Regions from separate parts of the Enterococcus eurekensis genome, predicted to be linked through region 2. Evidence: predicted binding sites of a transcription regulator. Region 2 holds the regulator's gene; each other region holds the start of a gene.
What was found. The regulator CtsR, encoded in region 2, represses protease genes until heat stress. The targets are predictions, from matches to a motif close to TTGGTCAAAAAAGGTCAAANA.
Positions count from the first base shown of each region.

Region 1: the regulator CtsR is predicted to act here: its motif matches at 3,685-3,705, upstream of clpB (ATP-dependent chaperone ClpB).
Region 3: the regulator CtsR is predicted to act here: its motif matches at 6,553-6,573, upstream of clpP (ATP-dependent Clp endopeptidase proteolytic subunit ClpP).

Region 1 is NZ_JBHSGT010000017.1:43,840-52,216, forward strand. Features, by position in the region: gene ACFO3L_RS02660 (tRNA (adenine(22)-N(1))-methyltransferase) at 1-101, shown strand, start outside; gene ACFO3L_RS02665 (Nif3-like dinuclear metal center hexameric protein) at 101-1,219, shown strand; gene pepT (peptidase T) at 1,231-2,469, shown strand; gene ACFO3L_RS02675 (lysylphosphatidylglycerol synthase transmembrane domain-containing protein) at 2,563-3,564, shown strand; gene clpB (ATP-dependent chaperone ClpB) at 3,757-6,369, shown strand; gene ACFO3L_RS02685 (AI-2E family transporter) at 6,483-7,667, opposite strand; gene ACFO3L_RS02690 (magnesium transporter CorA family protein) at 7,777-8,377, opposite strand, start outside.
Region 2 is NZ_JBHSGT010000054.1:103,650-112,026, forward strand. Features, by position in the region: gene fmt (methionyl-tRNA formyltransferase) at 1-678, shown strand, start outside; gene rsmB (16S rRNA (cytosine(967)-C(5))-methyltransferase RsmB) at 665-2,017, shown strand; gene ACFO3L_RS08845 (Stp1/IreP family PP2C-type Ser/Thr phosphatase) at 2,033-2,776, shown strand; gene pknB (Stk1 family PASTA domain-containing Ser/Thr kinase) at 2,769-4,967, shown strand; gene ACFO3L_RS08855 (CtsR family transcriptional regulator) at 5,719-6,186, shown strand; gene ACFO3L_RS08860 (ATP-dependent Clp protease ATP-binding subunit) at 6,192-8,377, shown strand, end outside.
Region 3 is NZ_JBHSGT010000022.1:12,360-20,736, reverse strand. Features, by position in the region: gene mgtE (magnesium transporter) at 1-1,306, shown strand, start outside; gene ACFO3L_RS04070 (immunoglobulin-like domain-containing protein) at 1,475-1,924, shown strand; gene ACFO3L_RS04065 (hypothetical protein) at 2,633-2,842, shown strand; partial or broken gene ACFO3L_RS04060 (DUF7916 family protein) at 3,019-3,459, shown strand; gene ACFO3L_RS04055 (hypothetical protein) at 3,960-4,130, shown strand; gene ACFO3L_RS04050 (glycoside hydrolase family 1 protein) at 4,234-5,625, shown strand; gene ACFO3L_RS04045 (hypothetical protein) at 5,600-5,731, shown strand; gene clpP (ATP-dependent Clp endopeptidase proteolytic subunit ClpP) at 5,863-6,444, opposite strand; gene ACFO3L_RS04035 (hypothetical protein) at 6,643-7,161, shown strand; gene miaA (tRNA (adenosine(37)-N6)-dimethylallyltransferase MiaA) at 7,194-8,126, shown strand; gene hflX (GTPase HflX) at 8,135-8,377, shown strand, end outside.

The sequences.
Region 1 (8,377 bases), on a different contig from region 2:
AGCGCGTTTTGGGTGATTTGATGAAAGCACATGTCGTTCCCCGATCAAAAGTTGCTGAAGTGAAAGAACAACTTAGCTGGATTCAGGAGGTTTTGGTTTAATGGTTTATGGACTGGATTTTATTCGTCGTTTTGAAGCTTTTTGTCCATTATGGTTAGCCGAAGAAGGGGATCCCGTTGGTTTGCATATTGGATCGCTAGATCGAGAAATCAAAAAAATTATGATGACTTTAGATGTGCGACCAGAAGTCGTTAAAGAAGCAATTGAGAAGCAAGTTGACTTAATTATTGCTAAACATCCGCCAATTTTTCGACCAATCCAACGCCTTGTCCCAGATACACCGCAAAATGCGATGTATTTGGATTTAGTTAAACATGATATTAGTGTTTATGCCGCACATACAAATATGGATATCATTGAAGGCGGACTGAATGATTGGTTTTGTGAAGTGCTCGGTGTTGAAGTCGATAACTATTTATCCAAAACTCATGAAGTACCAATGAAAAAATTAGTTGTTTATGTTCCAATTGAACAAGCAGAACAAATGCGTCAGAGATTGGGGCAAAGCGGTGCGGGCAATATCGGCAATTATCACCATGCTAGTTATTCATTGAAAGGTGAAGGACGTTTTACGCCCAATGAGCAGGCAAACCCAACAATTGGACAAATTAACCAAGCTGAAGTTGTTGAAGAAGAACGAATTGAAGTTATTTATCCGCAAACACTTGAAACAAAGGTACTGGCAGCGATGTATCAAGTACATCCTTATGAAGAACCTGCTTTTGATATTTTACAATTGGATAATCCACCAAAAACGTATGGTCTTGGTCGAATTGGTAACTTAGAAAAACCACTGACCTTAGAAGATTTCATTACACATGTGAAGGAGACTTTTGATTTAGCAGATGTGCGTTTAATTGAATCCGATGATTCAAAAAAAATGGTTCAGCGGGTAGCAATTTGTGGTGGATCGGGTGAAAAATTCTACCCAGACGCGATTCGTCAAAAGGCTGACGTTTATTTAACCGGGGATGTTTACTATCATACCGCACATGATATTCAAGCAACTGGATTGACCGTCATTGATCCAGGACACCACATTGAGAAGTTGTGCGTGCCGAAATTTGCAGAACAAATGAATACTTGGAAACAAGAAGAGAATTGGGAAGTAGAAATTATTGCTTCTGAAACAAACACAAATCCATTTCAAACAAGATAAGGAGTCTTACAATGTCTAAATATGAAAATTTATTACCACGTTTTTTACGCTATGTTCAAATTGAAACACAATCAGATCCAACTAGTACAACAACACCTTCGACGCAATCGCAAGTTGATTTTGCCTTGATTTTAAAAGCTGAATTAGAAGAATTAGGCATGTCCGATGTTCTTTATAATGAGTCGAATGGTTTCGTGATGGCAACTTTACCATCAAATACGACAAAAAAAGTTCGTTCAATGGGATTTATTGCACACTTAGATACGGCTGATTTCAATGCGGTAAACGTTAGTCCACAAATTATTGAAAATTATGATGGCGAGTCAACCATTGCATTAGATGAAGGAGGAAAATATACGTTAAACGTAAAAGACTTTCCAAACTTAAAAAATTACAAAGGCCAAACATTAATCACAACAGATGGTTCGACTTTACTTGGTGCCGATGATAAATCAGGAATTGCTGAAATTATGACAGCAATGGAAATTTTGATTAAAAATCCTGAAATCGAACATGGTGAAATCAAAGTAGCTTTCGGACCGGATGAAGAAATTGGAGTCGGAGCGAATAAATTTGATGTTGAGCAATTTGGTGTTGATTTTGCTTACACAATGGATGGCGGTCCGGTTGGTGAGTTACAGTATGAAACGTTTAATGCTGCCCAAGCTGACATTACTATTCATGGTAAAAATGTTCATCCAGGTACAGCGAAAAATACCTTGATTAATGCTTTAACTTTAGCGATTGAATTTAATAATGCTCTACCAGTTGATGAAGTGCCAGAAAAAACGGAAGGTTCAGAAGGATTCTTCCACTTAACCAATTTAACTGGAAATTCAGAAGAAGCAACTTTTTCAATTATTATCCGTGACCATGATCGTGAAAGATTCCTAGCAAGAAAAGCCCTTGTGTTGGATATTCAAGAGAAAATGAATCGTCGTTTTGATGAAACACAGCGTGTAGTGGTTGATATGAACGATAATTACTACAACATGAAAGAAGTTATCGAAAAAGATATGAGCATTGTTGAATTGGCAAAAAATGCCATGCTCGAATTAGGGATTAAACCATTAATTGAACCGGTTCGTGGCGGAACAGATGGCTCTAAAATTTCATTTATGGGAATACCAACACCAAATATTTTTGCTGGTGGTGAAAACATGCATGGTCGTTTTGAATTTGTTGCACTTGAATCAATGGAAAAAGCATGCGATGTGATTGTTAAAATTGCTGAATTAAACACGAAGTAAGGCCCATTTATCAAATGTTTTGTAATGAAGAAGGGGGACTTGTATTTGTCCAAGTCTCCCTTTAAAAGTTAAATGAAAGCAGAGGCAATCAAAATGTCCGAATTGAAACAAAGGATAACAATGAAAGCAATCATCAAACCGACCATTTTCTTTCTTTTAATTGGTTATTTTGTCAAATATTTATGGTCTTCTTTTGATGCGATTTTTCTTGAGTTGCTTGAAACGAGTATTTGGTTGGTCTTGATTGTTATTTTTTTAGGAATTATTTATCAACTCGTTGAAGGAAAGATGGTTCAAACAATTATCAAGGTAACTGAAAAGCCTTTTCGAAGCTGGGAAGGTATGATGGCCTCTTGTTACGCAGCTTTTTATCGAGTAGTGACTTTTGGGGCAGGGACTTGGCTAGCAGAAATTAATTTCTATCATCGAAAAAAACTGACCATCTCTGAGGGAGTAGGTGTTGCTGTTTTTCGTTTCATGCTATTTAAGACAGCTGCTTGTGTTTTGGCTATTTTCTTTTTAATTACTGAATGGTACCTGTTCTCAACTGAAATAGTTTTGGTAGTTATTATTTGTATTTTCATTAATTTATTGATTAATGGCATTATTTTGTTAGCTGCATTAAGCATGCCACTACAAATTTTATTTGTTATCTTATGTGACCGATGGATAAAAAAAGTGAAGTGGCGAGCTAAAGTCGATCAAGTCAACTTACAAATTAATGCGCTACGACAAATGACGAGTGATTTGATGCGTAAAAAAAAGCTGTTGTTTGAAATGATATTTTGGGGAATCGTCAAAGCATTGATTTGGTTTATTATTCCTTATATCTGTTTAAAAGCAGATCATCCTGAATTTAACTTGTTTATTTCTTTAGCACTTATTAGTTTCGTGACAGTTATTTCAGGCGTGATACCGACACCAGGTGGCGTGGGATCATTTGAGATTAGTTATATGATCTTTTTTAGTCCCTATGTTGGAAAAGTCGATGCGGCTTCATCACTGTTGCTTTACCGTTTTGCGACATTTATTTTACCTTTTATAATTGGTGGGGCGTACACTTTTATCTCCAGAAAAAAAACTGAAAAAGATTGAGACAGGGAAAGAGCCGAAGGTTGGTTTTTTATCCCTGTTTTTTTTATAAATAAATCAAGTTTGACAGCTGTTATTTTACCTTTAAAGAATTTTAAACATTTCAACTTTGAATAAGTGAAATATTTGACCAAAACTGACCAAGGTTTTATAATAATAGTTGAGGTTAAAATCTCAAGATGGGAGGAACAAGCAATGAATATTGAAAAAATGACGTCCACTTTACAAAGTGCCATTGCAGAAGCACAACAAGTCGCTATGACGCGACACCATCAGGAAATCGATATTGTTCACCTATGGAAAATATTTATGCAACCCAATCAATTTGCTCGAAATTTCTATCATGACTTAGGCTTAAATGTCGAAGCTTTTGAAAACGAAATTGATAAAGAACTCGATCGTAAAGCGACCGTTTCGGGTAGCAATGTTCAATATGGACAGTCGATGAGTAGTAATTTATTCCAGTTATTAAATGAAGCCGAACATTTCAAAGAGCAATTTGAAGATGAGTACTTAGCAACTGAAATTGTTATCCTAGCGTTAATGAAATTAAAAAATTACCCATTAACCGTTTATTTAACGAAACAAGGGATTACAGAAAAAAACATTCGAAAAAACATTGAAGAAATACGAGGAGGCGATCGTGTGACATCACAAAATCAAGAAGAACAATACAAAGCCTTAGAAAAATATGGTGTTGATTTAGTCCAATTAGTAAAAAAAGGAAAAATGGATCCAATTATTGGACGAGATGAAGAAATTCGAGATGTTATCCGTATTTTAACGCGTAAAACAAAGAATAATCCCGTATTAATTGGGGAGCCAGGTGTCGGAAAAACAGCAATTGTTGAGGGATTAGCACAACGTATCGTGCGTAAAGATGTGCCAGAGAACTTAAAAGATAAAACGATTTTTTCACTTGATATGGGTGCTTTAATTGCTGGAGCTAAATTCCGAGGTGAATTTGAAGAACGTCTTAAAGCCGTCTTGAAAGAAGTAAAAAAATCAGACGGGCAAATTATTTTGTTTATCGATGAAATTCATAATATTGTTGGAGCAGGTAAAACAGAAGGTAGTATGGATGCGGGGAACTTGTTGAAACCGATGTTAGCGCGTGGTGAGTTGCACACAATTGGGGCAACAACGCTCGATGAATATCGTGAATATATGGAAAAAGACAAAGCTTTAGAGCGCCGTTTCCAAAAAGTCCTTGTCAAAGAACCGACTGTAGAAGATACCATTTCAATTTTACGTGGTTTAAAAGAACGTTTTGAAATTCATCATGGCGTAAATATCCATGATAATGCGCTTGTAGCAGCTGCCGTTTTATCCGATCGATACATTACTGATCGTTTTTTACCAGATAAAGCTATTGATTTAGTTGACGAAGCATCAGCAACCATTCGTGTCGAAATGAATTCAATGCCGACAGAACTTGATCAAGTAACAAGGCGCTTAATGCAGCTAGAGATTGAAGAAGCTGCATTAAAAAAAGAATCGGATGACGCATCAAAAAAACGCCTAAGTATCTTACAAGAAGAGTTAGCGGAGTTAAGAGAAGAAGCGAACCAAATGAAGATGCAATGGGAAACAGAAAAAGAAGAAGTCAACGCATTGTCTAATAAACGAAGTCAAATTGATCAAGCCAAACACGAGCTAGAAGATGCCGAAAATAATTACGATTTAGAAAAAGCAGCTGTTTTACGTCATGGTACGATTCCTCAATTGGAAGCGGAACTTAAAGCACTTGAAGCTAAAAATGCGCAAGAATCTGGAAAAATGTTACAAGAATCCGTAACTGATAATGAAATTGCGGTCGTTGTTGGTCGCTTAACAGGAATTCCTGTTACGAAATTAGTTGAGGGTGAAAGAGCGAAACTATTACATTTAAATGAAACATTACATAAACGCGTGATTGGACAAGAAGAAGCGGTCAATGCAGTGAGTGATGCAGTGATTCGTTCAAGAGCAGGCTTACAAGATCCAAACCGCCCTCTAGGTTCATTTTTATTCCTAGGTCCAACAGGTGTCGGTAAAACAGAACTTGCTAAGGCCTTAGCTGAGAACCTCTTTGATTCTGAGAATAATATGGTGAGAATTGATATGAGTGAGTATATGGAAAAACATTCTGTTTCTCGTTTAGTCGGAGCGCCTCCAGGTTATATTGGTTACGAAGAAGGAGGGCAATTGACTGAAGCTGTTCGTCGTAACCCATATACGATTGTCTTACTGGATGAAATTGAAAAGGCCCATCCAGATGTCTTTAATATCTTATTGCAAGTCTTAGATGATGGTCGCCTAACAGATTCAAAAGGTCGTGTCGTTGACTTTAAAAATACTGTATTGATCATGACAAGTAACATTGGGTCTCAGCTGCTATTAAATGGCGTAACAGCAGAAGGCGAAATTCCAGAAGCTGTTCAAGAAGAAGTGATGGCAACACTGAGAGGACACTTTAAACCAGAGTTCTTGAATCGGGTGGATGATACGATTTTATTCACACCATTAAGTTTAGAAAATGTTAAAGGCATTGTTGATAAAGTGATTGAACAACTAGCTAAACGTTTGTCTGCTCAAGAAATTGAGTTGGTGATTACCGATTCAGCGAAAGCTTGGTTAGCTGAAAACTCTTATGAGCCAGCATATGGTGCGCGGCCATTACGTCGTTACATCATGAAAGAAGTTGAAACACCTCTAGCCAAAGAAATTGTAGCTGGCCGTGTAATGCCTAAATCACAAGTAACAATCGATGTTTTAAATAATCAATTAATTTTTGAAAACCAGTTGCTTGAAGAAAGTGTAAAATAAGAATGAGGTTAGACCGTGTCATTCTTTAAGTAAAAATAACAAAAAACCATGAAATCAATGCTTTAGTAAACTGATTTCATGGTTTTTTATTATTTTAAGATTTTGGATCGACTTCATTTCTTTTTTTCATGAACTTCTAGTTCAATTTCAGGTATATCAACTACAGCTGACGGTGTTATCTTATCTTTATCTAGCCAGTTCATGGTAACAATCTTTATAATTGCGGCTACAGGTACCGCTAAGAACATTCCAATGACATTGAAATAAGCACCACCGATAGTAATCGAAATAATAATCACAATTGGATTTAAGTTTAAGGCACCAGCCATAATTCTTGGACCGATAAAATTACCATCAATTTGTTGTAAAATCGTCAAGGCAATTAAGGTTGCAACCGCTAAGTTAAGACCACTCGTGAAGAAAGTGATAATAGCGGTGGCGATCGCGGCTACAATTGAACCGAAATAAGGAATCATATTTGAAACACCGAGGAAAAGTCCAAGAGAAATTCCAAAAGGGACCTTCATTACCGTTAAAATAATTGAAGAAGAGATGGCGATGACACATGCATCTAAAAATTGCGAACTAATAAATTTATAAAAGACACGGTTGGTTGTTTGGATCCAATATTTTGCCTTTAAAAAAGTATGATTAGGTAATAATTTAGAGAAAAAACGATTTGAAAAATCGAGCAGCGATGTTTTATACGCCAAGACATAAATTGAAATGATAAACGCTAATGCTGCATTGAATATGACTGAAGATAGACTAATCGATAGTAAACCTATTGATGTTAAAGATTGTGACGATTGGCTTAAAACAGTATCTAAAGAAAAACTATTTAAAATATTTTGAACGACTTTTTCTAAAGATAATAGTTCGATTAAACCATCATTTTCTAATTGAGTGACCAGTCTAGAAATATAATTAATAAAAGATGGGACAAGCTTTAATAATTCAATAATATTATTAATCATTAAAGGGACAATAAAATTAAGTGCTAAGAACAGTAAGAAGATTAAAATCAAATATAATAAAAGAACACTTAGGCCTTGTTGGTACTTATTTAAAAACTTATTGGAACTTTTATTGAATAGTCTTTTTAAAAGCTCTTGTGGGCCGTTTAATAAATAGGCAATTACAAAACCAATAATAAAGGGTGAAATGATATGAGTGAAACTTTGAATGGAACTAAAAATGGCATTATAATTCGAAATAACTTTGTATCCAATAATAACGAGCATGGCGAAAGAAAAGCGAATAATCCATTGATTCCAATTGACATCAATTTTTTTCAAGAAAAATCCTCCTCATTGAGATGTTAGCACTAAATCTTATTATACTTTAGTTCTGGATGAATTAATATACAGTAAGTAAAGATTCAGGGGGTTGAGGTAGAAAAAAAGTTTATTTAAAGTAATTCTTTTTTGTTAAAAAGACAGCTGTGACAACTGTTAGTAGGACCATAACGAAAAATAGAATGTAAGATCCTGTATCTTGTTCTTTAAATGGAAGCCCCCCTGTGTTCATTCCCCAGATTCCTGCAATCAATGTTGGAACAGTTAGAACGAGTGCCGCAGATTCTAGATATTTCATCAGATGGTTCAGATTATTGCTGATCATACTTTCAAAAAGACTACCTAGTGTATCGATGAGGGCGTGATAAATAGTTACCAACTTTAAAGCTTGAGCTTGTTGTAATTGAATATCAAAAATAAAAGAAGAATGCGCTATATTATCAGTAAAAGTTGACATTTCCCACAATTGATTTAAAACGTCATTTTGATCTCGAAGTGTGTGGTCAATAAAAATGATCTTTCGATCGATATCAGCTAATTTAAAGAGTTCTTTTTTACCGGTTGTTTTTCGGGATTCGTCATCAAGAAAGTCAATTTCTTTTTTTATCTTTTTTAATTCCGCAATAAAGTGTTTGTAAATTCGAGAAATCGTAGAAAGAATAATTTGTTCAAAATTGACTAAATTTTGGTGCTCATCACGGAGTAAATCA
Region 2 (8,377 bases):
GAGAAATTATTACAAGTACCAAAACATGGCGCGATTAACGTGCATGCTTCGTTGTTACCAAAATACCGTGGTGGCGCGCCTGTTCACTATTCAATTATGAAAGGTGAGAAAGAAACGGGCGTAACGATTATGGAAATGATAAAAAAAATGGATGCCGGTGGAATTTATGCGCAACGCGCGATTCCGATTACAAAAACAGACGATGTTGGAATAATGTTTGATAAGTTAAGCCAAGTCGGAATGGAATTATTAATTGAAACCTTACCAGGGATTTTAGCAAATGAAATTAAGCCAATCCCGCAAGATGAAAGTTTAGTGACTTTCTCTCCAAATATTACGCGTGAAGAAGAAATCATCGACTGGAACAAAACCGCAGAAGAAATTGATTGGCAAGTCCGTGGAATGCGACCATGGCCAGTTGCTCATACAACATATGAAGGTACGCGTTGGAAAATTGTTGCGGTGACCCCACTAGATGAGACAACAACTGAATCTGCGGGTACAATTATTTATCGAGATAAAAAACAACTGAAGATTGCTTGTGGTCAAGGAACGGTCTTAACGGTTGATCAATTACAACCAGCTGGTAAAGGATTACAAGAAATAGCGGTCTTTTTAAATGGTAGTGGTCAAAAAGTAGCAGTCAATCAAAAGGTGGGGCAAGATGAAGCCAAGTAAATTAAGAAAAACGGTGCGTTTTGTCGCACTTGAAGCCTTAGAAAGAGTCAATAAAGGGGGAGCCTACTCGAATCTTTTGCTAAGAGAATTAATCACAACTAGAGATCTTAATGAAAAAGATGGACGCTTATTAACAGAACTTGTTTATGGCACAATCGCTCGTCAACAACTGTTGGATTATTATCTGCAACCATTTATCCAAAATGCGAAAAAAGTGGAAGATTGGGTGCGGCTATTATTGCAGCTCTCGCTTTACCAATTATTATATTTAGATAAAGTACCGAGTCATGCGATTTTAAATGAAGCAGTCGAGATTGCTAAAGTTCGTGGCAATATTGGAACAAGTAAATTCGTCAATGGCGTCTTACGTAATGTTCAACGCCAAGGAGTCGCAGATTTAGAGCAAATCAAGGATCCAATCAAACGCTTAGCAACAGAAATCAGTATGCCACGTTGGCTAGTCGAAAAATTTATCACGGCAATGGGTATCGAAGAAACAAGAAAATTAGGTCTGTCTTTGTTTAAACCAAGCCACGTTAGTGGTCGGATTGACCGTCGAAACATCACACGTGAAGCTGCAATTGAACAGTTAGCAGCTGAAGGGATTGAAGCGACAGCTAGTCCGATTAGTCCAGATGGCATCATTGCTGAACGAGGATTTTTAGCGGGAAGCCAATTGTTTGCTTATGGTTTATTGACGATTCAAGATGAAAGTTCAATGCTTGTCGCGCCAACTTTACAGTTAGAAGCGAGTCATCAAGTATTGGATGCTTGTGCGGCACCTGGCGGAAAAACAACGCATATTGCGATGTATTTAGATGCTGAAAAAGGTGGCAAGGTCACAGCGTTAGACATTCATCAGCATAAAGTGCGTTTAATTGATGACAACGCCAAACGTTTACACGTCACAGATGTTGTCGAAACCAAAGTCATGGATGCACGCGCGACGGATGAGGCTTTTCCAGCAGAGTCATTTGATCGTATTCTAGTCGATGCACCTTGTTCAGGTCTAGGCTTGATGCGTCGCAAACCAGACATTAAATACAATAAAACAGCGAGCGATTTTAAGAAATTGCCTGAAATCCAATTAGATATTTTAAATCATGCAGCACCAACGTTAAAACCAGGTGGTATTTTAGTCTATAGTACGTGTACAATTGTGTCAGATGAGAACCAAAATGTGGTGAAACAATTTTTAGCGACACACCCAGAATTTGAGCAAGCACCGTTAGCTGTTTCATCTGTTTTGGATGCAAGTATTCAAGAAAATATGTTGACGCTTTATCCTCACTCATTTATGACGGATGGATTCTTTATTAGTTGTTTATGTAAAAAGTAACGAGGTGGAAAGAAGATGGAATTTTATTTTCAAAGTGACCAAGGCAAAAAACGTAGGAATAATCAAGATTACGCAAATGTTTTTACCAACCAGTCCAATAAAGTATTGGCCTTACTAGCTGATGGAATGGGCGGACATCAAGCGGGGGATATTGCTAGTCAATTAACGGTGAATGAAATTGGCAAGAGCTGGGAAATGACTGATATCACTTCGAGTGAAGCAGCTGTTAAGTGGCTGATTCAAAAAATTCAAAATGAAAATCAGCGGGTTTATGAACACGGACAACAAGATATGGCTTTGTCTGGTATGGGAACAACACTCGAAGCCGTATCAATTTTAGAAAACAAATTAACATTAGCCCACGTCGGTGATAGTCGGATTTACGTTTTAAGAGAAGGTCGTTTGTTACCTTTGACTGAAGACCATTCCCTTGTTAATGAACTTGTAAGATCGGGTGAAATCACTCCGGAGATGGCAGCAGTTCATCCACGTAAAAATATTATTACGCGTTCGGTTGGGATGCCTGGAACGATAGAGGTAGATGTGGCTATTCATAACATTCGACCAAATGATCGCATTTTAATGTGTTCAGATGGTCTGACCAATATGTTATCTGAAACAGAAATTACAACGATTATTAGTCAAAATACTTCCTTGCAATTGGCGAGCCAGTCATTAATTGATGCCGCTAATCAACGAGGGGGGACAGACAATATCACGGTTATATTAATTGATTTAGGAGGAAGCAACCATGATTGAAGTGGGTAAAAAGTTAAATGGACGTTACTTGATTTTAGGTACCATTGGCAGTGGTGGTATGGCACATGTTTATTTAGCAAAAGACTTAATCCTAAATCGAGAGGTAGCGGTGAAAGTCTTACGTTTTGATTTTCAAAATGATCAAAATGCGATTCGTCGCTTTCAAAGAGAAGCATTAGCGGCGACGGAATTAGTTCATCCCAATATTGTCGCGGTTTATGATGTTGGTGAAGAAGATGGTATGCAGTATTTGGTCATGGAATATGTTCGGGGCATGGATTTAAAACGTTACATTCAAACGCGTTATCCGTTACCATTCCAAACAATTGTCAGTATTATGCAACAAATTTTGTCGGCGGTTGCTTTAGCCCACCAACATCGAATTATTCATCGTGATTTGAAACCACAAAATGTTCTAATGGATGAAGACGGAACTGTTAAAATTGCCGATTTTGGGATTGCAATTGCACTTTCAGAAACATCGATTACACAAACGAATACAATGCTTGGTTCGGTGCACTATTTATCACCAGAACAGGCACGTGGGAGTATGGCGACGAATCAGTCCGACATTTATGCGTTAGGTATTATTTTATTCGAGATGTTGACCGGCCAAGTACCATTTGATGGCGAGTCAGCCGTTACAATTGCTTTAAAACATTTCCAAGAAGATGTACCAGGATTACATTTATTTGATCCCAATATTCCACAATCGTTAGAAAATGTTGTGTTGAGAGCAACAGCTAAAGAAACGGCCGATCGCTACCAAAGTGCAGATGAAATGTGGGAAGATTTAGCTACCGTTTTATCGCCAGACCGTTTAAATGAGCCTCGTTGGGAACCAAAAGCAATATTAAGTGAGACGAAAATTTTAACGACATTAGCGCCAGATGCACCGATGCCCGAATCTTTTGCTAAAATGGCTACATCTGAGATAAAGTCGGAAGCAGAAGAAGTCGAAGATGTCCCAGTAAAAAAAGGCAAGAAAAAATGGCTATGGTTGTTACTACTGCCACTGATTGCTGCAGGTGCATTCGCTAGTTTCTATTTGTTTAACGGTAATGGCCAAGTCAAAGTTCCCGATGTTAGTGAAATGACTGAAGTTGCTGCTCGTGACGCGCTACGTGAAGTAGGCTTACAAGTCGCTGCCGAAACGAAAGAAATTGCCGATGATACGATTGAAGAAGGCCGTGTAGTTAAAACGACACCCGAAGCGGGTGCACAAGTAAAAGAAAAAAGAGAAATTACTTTATATTTAAGTAGTGGCAGTAAAAAAATTAAAATGCCGGACGTGACGGGACAAAAGTTAACAGATGCTAAACGTGATCTACGTAATGCGGATTTTGTTGATGCCAATATTAAAACAAAAGAAGATTACGATGATGAAGTTCCTGAAGGTGAAGTAATAGAGCAAACACCTGAAGCAGGTACGGAAGTTGCTGCCAAGGACACGGAAGTTGAATTAATGGTCAGTCAAGGACCACGTCCAATTTCAATGATTGATTACATTGGTACGACAGAAGACATTGCGCGTGCAAGTCTTGACGACCTGGGCTTAGGTGAAAATAAAGTGACGGTGACAGAAAAAAATAGTTCTGAACCAGTCGGTCAAATTATTGAACAGACGCCTCCTGGTGGAGCAGATGTGATTCCCGGAAAAACGAAAATTTCTTTTGTTGTTAGTAAAGGTGAAGAAAAAACGAAAGTTCCAAATTTAGATAATTTAACGGAATCAAGCGCGCTAGATGAACTAAAAGATGCAGAATTAAAAGCTGGGAATATCAGCAATGCATTTGATGAAAATATTGCAGAGGGGCGTGTAATTAGTTACAGTCCATCTGCCGGGACAGAAGTTGCTAAAAACTCTACTGTGGATTTAGTCATCTCAAAAGGACCAGAACGACAAGATTCGAGCGAACCCAAAGCAACTAAAACGTTCACTGTCAACGTGCAAGCAAGCTTTAAAAAGGACGGACCAGCAACCCAAACGGTGACTATTTGGGTAACTGATAATAATGGCGACCATCGCCAAGCACAACAACTAGAGCTAACTGCCAATTCAACGCCACAAACAGTCGGTATTTCGATTACCGTCTATGAAGGCGAAGTCGCGACCGTTTTTGTTGGTCGTGATGGTGGCGAAGAAATTAGCCAAGAAGTTGGAAATGCAACGACTGTTCAAGTTCCATAGATAAATAAAAAAAGAGCGCTCAATCGATATTTTAATCGGTTGGGTGCTTTTTTTAGTAGGTATGATTTATAGAGAGTAAGTCCCGAACTTCATAGTCGAAAGTATGCAAAAAAATATTTTTTCAATCTTTGAATATAAAGTGAGAGCTCCGAACAAAGTAGTAAAATTCAGAAATTATTCTATTCGAACAGATAAATACAGATTCAAAAGACAACCTCAAATATATAAACGAATTATCATTTTTGTTACAAATTATCATAACGAGTGATAAAGTTTGTTTATCATGATAAATTAGTGGGCGATTCAGACTTTTACAAAATTGTTAGAATCTGTGGTATGGAAGGAAAATGAACTTTTATGTGTTTTTTATGAGCGGAATCAGGTCTTAAGAAGCTCGTAAAGCTTCACAATTCCAAAACATTAATATCATATATATCAATGTTTCAAGACGTTTTCCAATTTGTTGTAAGGTGTCTTTTTTAATACATCCGACATGGGTGGTGTAATATATAGGGTGGAAGTCCCGAAAAGTGAAGGTAGAAGTAACATTTCACTTAATAGAAGGGGAGAGAGATTGGAAATTAATTATTTCCCCTACTTTATTGGATCTTAAAAGTCAGAATTTTTTGTAAGAGGGACCTATTTTATAACTTTTCATTGTTTTAAAAGACAGAAGCAACCCTTCTCCTTTCCAAGTTCATTAAAATTCAGTATAATGAAGGTCAACATTAGTCAAGGGAGGGTATGAGTGATGAATCCGCGTAACACATCTGATTTAATTGAAGCTTATTTGAAAAAGATTTTAGAAGAGCGATCGATGGTTGAAATTAGGCGAACTGAAATGGCAGATTTATTTAATTGTGTCCCTTCGCAAATTAATTATGTAATTAATACGCGCTTTACGATACAACGAGGCTATGCAGTTGAGAGTAAACGAGGCGGCGGCGGTTATATCCGCATCGAAAAAGTCCAAGTTTCGAGTCGACACCAATTCTTGAAACAAGTCAACCAACTATTTGAAAATGAGATAGATGAACGAGATGGGCATGCGATTATCCATCGATTATTTGAAGAAAAACTAATCACAAAGCGTGAAGGAAATTTACTATTAACGATTCTAAGTAAACAAATATTATCAAAATCAAAAGACGAATCAAAAGTTCGCGCATCGATTTTACATGGTGTTTTAGAACGTTTAAGTTATGAAGAGAAGGAGTGAATCTTATGGATGAATTATTTACAGCACGAGCAAAAGCCGTTTTGGCCATCTCTCAAGAAGAAGCCAAATTTTTTAAACACCAGTCTGTAGGATCGGAGCACCTTTTGCTCGCTCTAGTTATTGAGCAAGATGGCATTGCCGGTAAGACATTAAGAGAAATGAACGTCCAAGAAAATGATATTCGTGAGGAAATTGAACACATTACAGGTTATGGTCTAATGAAGGACTACCCTGTTGGTGGATTTTTACCATACTCTCCTCGCGGACGCCAAATTTTTGCATACGCAGGTGACGAAGCCAAGCGTTTAGGGAGTCAACAAATCGGCACGGAACATTTATTACTAGGGATGTTACGTGATGAAGAAATTTTAGCAGCTCGTATTTTATTAAATCTTGGTTTTAGCTTAGCTAAAATGCGTCAATTATTAAATAAAAAAATGGGTATGAGTGAACCTCGTGGTATGGCTGGAAGACGTCAAGGTCAAAAAGGTCCACGTCAAGCACCACAACAGCCACAAACGGAAGGAACACCTGTTTTAGACTCATTAGCACGCGATTTGACAAAACTAGCTTACGATAAGCGTTTAGATCCTGTCGTTGGGCGTAGTAATGAAGTCCGTCGTTTAATCCAAATTTTAAGTCGTCGGACAAAAAATAATCCTGTACTAGTCGGGGAACCGGGTGTTGGTAAAACAGCGATTGTGGAAGGCTTAGCACAAAAAATTATTGCAGGTGAAGTTCCAAGGGATATGCAAAATAAGCGTTTAATGATGCTTGATATGGGAGGACTTGTAGCGGGTACGAAATACCGTGGCGAGTTTGAAGATCGGATGAAAAAAATCATTGATGAAATTTATCATGACGGACAAGTTATTTTGTTTATTGATGAATTGCATACGTTAATTGGAGCCGGTGGTGCAGAAGGTGCAATCGATGCAGCCAATATTTTAAAACCAGCCTTAGCTCGTGGAGAACTACAAACAATCGGTGCAACAACCCTAGATGAATATCAAAAATATATTGAAAAAGACTCCGCCCTCGAACGTCGTTTTGCTCGCGTACAAGTCGATCAACCCACTGCAGCTGAAGCAGAAGAAATCTTAATAGGTTTACGACCACGCTACGAAGAACACCATGGCGTCAAGATTTTAGACGAAGCTTTACATGCAGCGGTCCAATTGTCAGAGCGCTACATTAATTCCCGTCAATTACCAGATAAAGCGATTGATTTAATGGATGAAGCCGCGGCAAAAGTTCGATTAGATAAATCAGATGAAGTAGCCGATACTGTACGAATTCAAACGGAATTATTAGCGTTAACCGAAGCCAAAGAAGCGGCCATTCGCGATCAGGATTTTACGCAAGCTGCTCAAATTCGTGTGAAAGAAAAAGCGCTGGCGAAACGTTTAACTGAAGCAACTTTACTTGAAATGAAAGAAAATGGTGGCTATAAAGATACGGTGACTGAAGAAGATGTGACCGCTGTTGTTTCTCAATGGACGGGTGTACCGTTGCAACAAATGGAGAAAAAAGAAACGGAACGTCTACTCGATTTAGAAAATGTGTTGCATCAACGGGTAGTTGGCCAAGATGAAGCAGTTCGAGCAATTTCTCGAGCGATTCGTCGTGCGAGAAGTGGATTGAAAGATCCGAATCGTCCGATTGGTTCATTTATGTTCTTAGGCCCAACAGGAGTCGGAAAAACCGAGTTAGCTAAAGCATTAGCCGAAGCGATGTTCGGTAGCGAAAATTCGCTGATTCGTGTCGACATGTCTGAGTTTATGGAAAAATACAGTACGAGTCGTTTAATTGGTTCGCCTCCAGGTTATGTTGGCTATGATGAAGGTGGTCAATTAACTGAAAAAGTTCGTTCAAAACCGTATTCAGTTATTTTGTTAGATGAAGTTGAAAAGGCGCATCCTGATGTCTTTAATATTTTATTACAAGTCTTAGATGATGGTCATTTAACCGATGCTAAAGGTCGTAAAGTTGATTTTAGAAATACGATTTTAATTATGACTTCAAATATCGGAGCGACACAATTACGTGAAGAGAAAAATGTTGGTTTTAATGTTGTTGAAACCTCAAAAGATTACAATGCGATGCAAAAACGTATTTTAGAAGAATTGAAAAAAGCTTATCGACCTGAATTCTTAAACCGAATCGATGAAACAATTGTCTTCCGTTCGTT
Region 3 (8,377 bases), on a different contig from region 2:
AACAAATCAAATTCAAGAATTTAGAGATAGTTTCTTAGATCTCCATTTATATGAGCAAGGTGAGTTTTATCAGTCGTTGACACAAGAAGAACGCGTCCATCTTTACTCTTATCTTTCACCTAAAGAAGTCGCCGATGCTTTTGACTTAATTGAAGAAGATAAAGAGACGATGACTGATTATTTATCTGAAATGCGGCCAAGCTACGCAGCAGCAATGTTGTCAGCGATGTATACGGATAACGCAGTCGATTTTTTAAACTTACTAGGAAAAAAAGAAACAGCAAAATATTTAAGCTTAATGTCAAACGAAGAGGCTGCTGAAATTAAAGAACTCTTGCATTATGAGGACGATACAGCAGGTTCCATCATGACAACGGAATACGTTTCAATTGTAGCCAATCAGACTGTTCGTTCAGCAATGCACGTTTTAAAAGGTGAAGCAGATTTTGCAGAAACGATTTACTATATTTACGTTGTGAATCAAGAAAATCAATTAGTTGGTGTTATTTCATTGAGAGATTTAATTATCAATGATGATGATACGCTAATTAGTGAGATTATGAGTGAACGGGTTATCTCTGTCCACGTGGGCGATGACCAATTTGACGTTGCACAAACATTCCGTGATTATGATTTCTTAGCTTTACCAGTAACGGACTATGATGACCATTTGTTAGGGATTGTGACGGTCGATGATATCATTGATGTTATTGATGATGAGGCGACTAGTGATTACTCGGGATTAGCTGGGGTTAACGTGGAAGAAGTCAGCGAAGCACCATTAAAGGCAGCCGCACGTCGCTTACCGTGGCTAATTACCCTTTTATTTTTAGGAATGGCAACTGCCACTTTAATTGGAGAATATGAAGAATTGGTTAGTGAAGCTAGTATTTTAGCCGTTTTTATTTCACTTATTACCGGAACTGCCGGAAATGCTGGAACACAATCACTAGCCGTTGCAGTCCGTCGTTTAGCAATGAATGATTCCAAGAGTAATACTTTTATTCGCGTTATTATCTCGGAAGTTTTAACGGGATTAATTACGGGGTTAATTACGGGGCTAACGATTTTTATCATTGTTTCTATTTGGAAAGGTAACCCAATACTAGGAGCAGTGATTGGATTTGCAATGATGGCAGCCATTACCGTTGCTAATTTAGCAGGTAGTTTTATCCCAATGTTAATGGATCGTTTAGGTTTTGATCCTGCGGTAGCAAGTGGACCCTTTATTACAACATTGAGTGACTTAACCAGTGTTTTGATTTATTTTAATATTGCGAGTTTATTTATGAGTTCTTTTATATGAGTGTTTGTTAAAAAAATTAGATTTAAGAATCAAGTAACAGTCTTTTAAAGTAGAGAGGATGTATCTCAGACCCCTACTTTAAAAGGCTGTTTTCGTGTGTGTTTTCTACATGATTTTTTGAAGGACGTGCTAAAATAAAGGCAAGAATAGAAATCGAGGTGTTCAATCATGAAAAAAGTCCTCTTGTATTTGATGCTTGTCTCATTTTTATCCCTGGTTGGTTGTGCGAGTCAAGCCTTTCGTCCTTCCGATTTAGAACCATCGACCGCAGTTGTTACAGAAGGCAAAATTAAGGGGAACGTGAAAGAAGAACAAATTCAATCCTTTAAGGAAAAGATCACACTCGTTTTTGAAAATTTGACAGATACAGTCTATTATTATGGCGTCGATTTTACGCTAGAAGTTGAATTGGATGATACATGGTATCAAGTGCCTTTTGATGAGGGTGTAGCTTTTATTGAAATTGCCATGCTATTAGAAGGCAAAGCGATGAATGAAGAAGTCATTGATTTAGCGGATTACTTTGATAAATTACCGGCTGGCAACTACCGAGTGATTAAACATTTCCAAGCAGAGGAGCAAACTATCACGATCGCACCAACTTTTGAAGTGAAATAAGAAAAAACAATAAAATAAACACCCGATTTGCAATCGGAACTGGCTAATGAAAATGGGACAGTATAAAAAAGCACCTCCTGTTAACTTCAAGTAAAATGAATTTAACAGGAGGTGCTTTTTTAGAATATATGGGATCTTTAATATAAATATTTTTTGAATTAAAATCGACAATAACGCCCGAGTGGATGAGGGTAGTACTTGATATTACCAGTGGGACATGATCGATTCGTTCGGTAAGTGTATTTTTGTCAATGTCAATGGCGTAATAATTTAAAAGCATGGCTAGTGTGGTAACTTCATAACCGCTAATCAAGGGAAGTGCTTCTAATTGATGGATAAAAGGAGCCTCAAATAACATTTTCAATTATTTGCTAGTTTACCTTTTTCTTTCTCGTTTGTTTCTATCTGTCGATTTTGCTTAAGTTTGATTAGTAGTAGAATCAAGATGACATAGGAAAAGAGAACTAAATAAATAATTACAATCATTCTTTGTGTCGTTTGAGAGCTTTCTTTTCGAAATTGTTGAAAGATCTAATGATAAACATAGTCTTTCTAAAAGTTCTTGATACTCGTGATCACACTCTTTTGATTAAGTTAAATCCTAGTGACTAGTTATATATTTTTAGAGATAGTCATGCTATAATGAACTGCCTCTATCGTAGTGGAATATATAAAAAGATAAATATTTAGTAAGAAAGAAGGAAAAACATGAACAAACGTTGGTCAATTGAAAGGATTCGTGAGTTTGTTGAAAAGAATTCAGATAGTAAACTGTTAACCATGGAATACCATGGATTTTCACAAGATTTGTTATTTGAATGCTCTTGTGGGAATCGTTTTGAAAAAAAATTCAAAAAATTTAAAGATAATCATCAAAGAAAATGTGAAGTCTGCCAACCACCAAAAGCTTCACGATAGATTATCAAGAATCTTATGATACTAATAATATTAATTCTCAAGTGTTTTTTTTAAGGAGGATAAAGGACTGTATGTGAAGTTTTCAGACGGTTGTTCAATGGGAGTTAATAAGTTTTATGTAAACATGTAATAGTAAATCCCGGAACTGGTATGATGAACGAACGCCATAGCTATTCAAGTCGAAAAAAGAGAATTACAATGGTTTAATTATTACTGGAAAAATGCATAGTTCAGGTGTTGATGAGCCGATTATGACCAAAGAAGCAATTCAACAATTTACCGATGCAGGTGCTGATATTTTATTATTGCCAGCAGTCGGAACTGTGTTCTTGCTTTTGACCAAGCAGAAAAAAACCGTAAAAATGGCTAAAATCTTGAGCATGCTAACAATGTCTGCAATTGGAACGAGTCAAGAAAGTGCTTCACCAGAAACCATTCGTCAAATTGCGTTATGGAACAAAATGTGTGGCGTGGATTTACAACATATTGGTGATGCAGGCTACAGTGGTGTCACTCCATGTTAAAATATTTACCATATGTCTGTTGCTATTCGTGGGATGAAACATACGATTCAAAGTATGTTTCGTTCAATCGTTAATAAAATGCAAAAAGGATAGAAGGCACGGGCTTTTCTATCCTTTTTTGATAGAAAGTGAGAATCAAAATGATCAATAAACAATCCGTGTAATTTTTAATTAAAATTATTGTAGGAAATGCGTTACTAGCTTTAGCCTACGCGAAATGGATGGTTCCGTATACGATTATAAATGGTGGTGTGACGAGCTTATCTTTAGTCGTACAAAAAAATGCTTCCTATTGATTTACCCTTGATTACAAATAGTTTAACCGTTATATTGCTGATTATTTGTGCAGTATTTTTAGGAAGAAGTTATTTAATGAAGTCGATAGTGGGCAGTTTATCTTACATGTCATTTTTTAGTTTGTTTTATTTTTTACCCTTTGAATGGATGACATGGCTCCACTTGATTTTATGTTAGCCTGTATTGTCATCGCATTTGGCTATTATTGCTGTTTATCGGAAGGGTCAACGACGGTTGGCGTCGACGTAATTGCTTAAATCATTCACTAAAAACATCCGAAAATCGAAGTTGCCAAGATGATTCGTTATTTGAATATTGCCGTTTTGATTTTAGGTTTAATGGCCTATGGGGTTCCGTCAGTCATAATTGGGTTTTTATTTAGTGTTGTTTATACTTGGTCTTTAGGTAAGTTTTTACTAATAGGTATGATGAAACACTCAGATGTCAAAGAAACGGTCAAAAATTAAAATGTGTATTTTTTGTGAGTGATATGTAAGTGAAACACATATTGTTTTGGATTCGCTTTCTTAGTGGAGCGAGAACTATAAAACATAGGAGGATTGAGGAAAGATGATTGAATTTCCAAAAGATTTTTTATGGGGTGCAGCAACATCGGCTCCACAAACTGAAGGAGCCGCACTAGTTGATGGTAAGAGTCCGTCGACTTGGGATAGATGGTTTGAAATGGAGCCGGAATTATTTTTCGATCAAGTTGGACCAAACGATACATCAAACATCTACTATCAATACAAAGAAGATGTTGCTTTAATGAAAAAAATGGATATGAATTCGTATCGTACATCAATTGCGTGGACACGTTTGTTACCTGATGGAAAAACCTTAAATCCAAAAGCAGTAGCCTTTTACCGTGATTATTTTCAAGAAATGATCAATAACGGTGTTGAGCCGATTATCAACTTGTTTCACTTTGACATGCCTTGGTGGTTAATGGAAAAAGGTGGTTGGGAAGCAAGAGAATCAGTCGATCATTTTGCTTTTTATGCTAAAACAGCGTTTGAACAATTTGGTGATTTAGTTAAAAAATGGGCAACTTTTAATGAGCCGTTAGTTCATATTGAATGTGGTTACATGGGTGATGCACACTGGCCGAAAGTTCGTGACTTCAAACGGGCGATTCAAGTGGGTTACCATACGATGTTAGCTCATGCTCAGGCGGTTGAAGCCTATAAAAACAATCCGCATAACGATGGACAAATTGGTATCATCTTAAACTTATCACCAGTTTACGCCAAAAGTGATGAGCCAGCCGATCAAGAAGCACGTCATAAAGCAGATTTAATATATATTCGTAGCTTCGTTGATACGGTAGTTTTAGGTTACTTCCCAGAAGAATTGATTGAAATGTTCCGCGAGAGTGATTTATTGCCACAAGTTGAAGAAGGCGATCGCAAAATATTTGAAGATAATATTGTTGATTTTGTTGGTGTAAACTACTATCAGCCATTGCGTGTACAAGCAGTTGAGAATCCAGTATTCCCAGCACAATCACCTGGTGCCTGGGCCCGTGGTTATAACTGGCCTGAAAAGCGTATCAATCCTCACCGTGGATGGGAAATCTTCCCAGAAGGAATTTATACGATAGCGATGCGTATGAAAAACGATTATGGTAATATGCCTTGGTTCATTTCTGAAAATGGCATGGGTGTTGAAGGTGAAGAGAAGTTTATGGATGAAAATGGAATCATTCAAGATGATTACCGAATTGAATTTTTAGAAGAACATCTAGAGTACCTTGCGCAAGCCATTGAAGAAGGCAGTAATTGTTTTGGTTATCATATGTGGACGTTTTCTGATTGCTGGTCATGGTTAAATGCTTATAAAAATCGCTATGGTTATTACCGCATTAACCGCGATGATAACTATCGACGCTCAGATAAAGCAAGTAGTTACTGGATGAAAGCAGTGATTAATAATCATGGATTTGAAAGAGGAGCAAAATAATGTTTCTCAAATTTTCTTTGCAGTCATGCAAAAACAAAGTAATGCTGTTTTTGCGACACAAACGCAAATTGAAAGTTTCTTAACGAAATTATTTGCCGATAAATAACAAAAATCGATTAGCGGGAGAGTTCCTGCTAATCGATTTTTTGATTTCTCAAGTCATTTATAAATTGTGCTAAGTTTAGATCCTGTAAAAAAACCACTCACTATCGATAAAATAGCGAGTGGTTCTTTTGATTATCTTGTTACCATTACTTCATCGACTAAGCCGTATGCTTTTGCTTCTTCAGCAGACATGAAGTTATCGCGGTCTGTATCTTTTTCAATGACCTCGATTGGCTGACCTGTACGTTCAGCTAAGATTTTATTTAAGCGATCACGTGTTTTTAAAATGTGACGGGCAGCGATTTCGATTTCAGTTGCTTGTCCTTGAGCACCGCCTAATGGTTGGTGAATCATTACTTCTGCGTTTGGCAAAGCAAAGCGTTTGCCTTTTGTACCAGCCGCTAATAAGAAACTACCCATTGATGCAGCCATACCCATTACAATTGTTTGGACATCGGCTTTAACGAAGTTCATTGTATCAAAAATAGCCAAACCTGCCGTTACGCTACCACCAGGAGAATTGATGTACAAGTAAATATCTTTTTCAGAATCTTGCGCATCTAAGAATAGTAGTTGGGCAATGATTGTGTTTGCTAAATCGTCTGTTACTTGACCACTTAGCATAATGATGCGGTCTTTTAGTAAACGTGAGTAGATGTCATAAGCTCTTTCACCGCGAGATGATTGTTCGATGACTGTTGGAATTAAATTCATAGGAAATAATCCTCCTTTTTAATTTTGCTAAATTTCACTAATAGCATAACATACCTACCGTGAATTAAATAGAATAAATCTTTATTTAGCTAGATAAAGTATAACCCCAAGGTCAATAAAGGTCAAATAAAAAAACTGAATAAAAAAATCAAAATATGTTAGAATGAATAAAGATAAGTAAAGGGGTGGATAGTTGAAATGTCAATGTTTATTGCAAGCCTAAGTGGTGTGATTGTCGGGGGCCTGTTAGTCGGGTTAGCATTTTACTTATATATGCGTTTACGTCATCAAAGAGAGCAAAGAGACCGTCTGATGATGCATAAAGTTCGCGAAATTGAAACGCTGATTACTCTGAACCAAAAAGTCATGGAAATTTTAGAAAAACGCATCTTGCTGATGGATAAATATGTAAGCTTTGATGCATTTGATGATTGTTATATTACTGTGGATGACTACGTCTATTTACAATCTTATGCCGCTCATAATAGTTTTTATTTGCCTAATCATTTTTTAGAAGAATTTTTCAAACAAATTTCGATGCGTAAGGCGGTACTTTCGCCAGAAGAGACAATTGCAATTGGTGGCTATACGTTCCGAGGTGGACGTGTCATTATGGAGCAATTATCTGATAAAATTACCGAGATGATTTATGAGCGCAAAATACAATTGAAGAAAATGACAAAAGAACCCATGTCTTTATTTTCAAAAACATTTTAATCAATAACAAGAAAAATAAAGTGAGATATTAGATGAAAAAAATAATAGTCATTGTCGGACCGACTGCGGTAGGTAAGACAGCGTTAAGTATTGAATTAGCGCAAAAATTTAATGGCGAAGTGATTAATGCCGATTCGATGCAAGTGTATCGCGGATTGGATATTGGGACAGCCAAAGTAACGTCAGAAGAAGCCCAAGGGATTACTCATCATCTATTAGATATTTGTGAATTAGAGGATGCCTATTCGGTTGCTCGCTTTCAAGTAGATGCTCGTCAAAAAATTGACGAAATCACAGCTAAAGGCAAGTTGCCAATTATCGTTGGAGGAACAGGATTGTATGTTCAAAGTCTCATCTACGACTACCAATTAGGAAAGAAATCTAGCGATGTGCAACCGGAAGTTCGCAAAAAATATGAAGCCTATGAGCAGACGCATGGTAAGGAGGCTCTGTGGGAATTATTAAAAGAACGTGATCCTTTAGCTGCACAAGCGATTCATTTAAACAATGTTCGTAAAGTCGTTCGTGCCTTAGAAGTTTTTGAAATAACCGGGAAAAGTATTTTAATGCCGGAAAAAGAACCAGAGAAATTGTATGATGATTTTTTAATAGGTTTATCAACGCAACGAGCACTTTTATATCAACGAATCAATCAACGGGTGCATCAAATGTTGGATCAAGGTCTAGAAGAAGAAGCCGGATATTTATTAACAAAGCATCCAGATAGTCAAGGTGCTTTGGGAATTGGCTATCAAGAATTTAAACCTTATTTTAATGGCGAAGCTTCATTAGAGTCGGTAATTGAAACAATTCAACTTCATTCTAGACGTTATGCGAAACGGCAATTAACGTGGTTTAGAAATCGGATGCAGCCTCATTGGTTCGATTTAGTTCAAAAACCGAACGAAGTGAATACAATTGAATTTGAAATTAAAAACTGGTTGAAAGGAGCGAAAGAAGAATGAGCGAAGAAATGCAAGAACGCGTCATTTTAGTTGGCGTTGAGACCGAAATAAACTATCAATATTTTGAAGAATCAATGCTTGAGTTAAAAAACTTAACGAAGACGGCTAAAGGGGAAGTAGTATTTTCGTTAAGTCAAAAGCGTCCGCAAATTGATCGTAAAACGGTTGTTGGTAAAGGGAAAATCGAAGAACTAAAACAATTAATTGAGCTTCACGAAGCGCAATTAGTGATTTTCAATCATGAATTGACA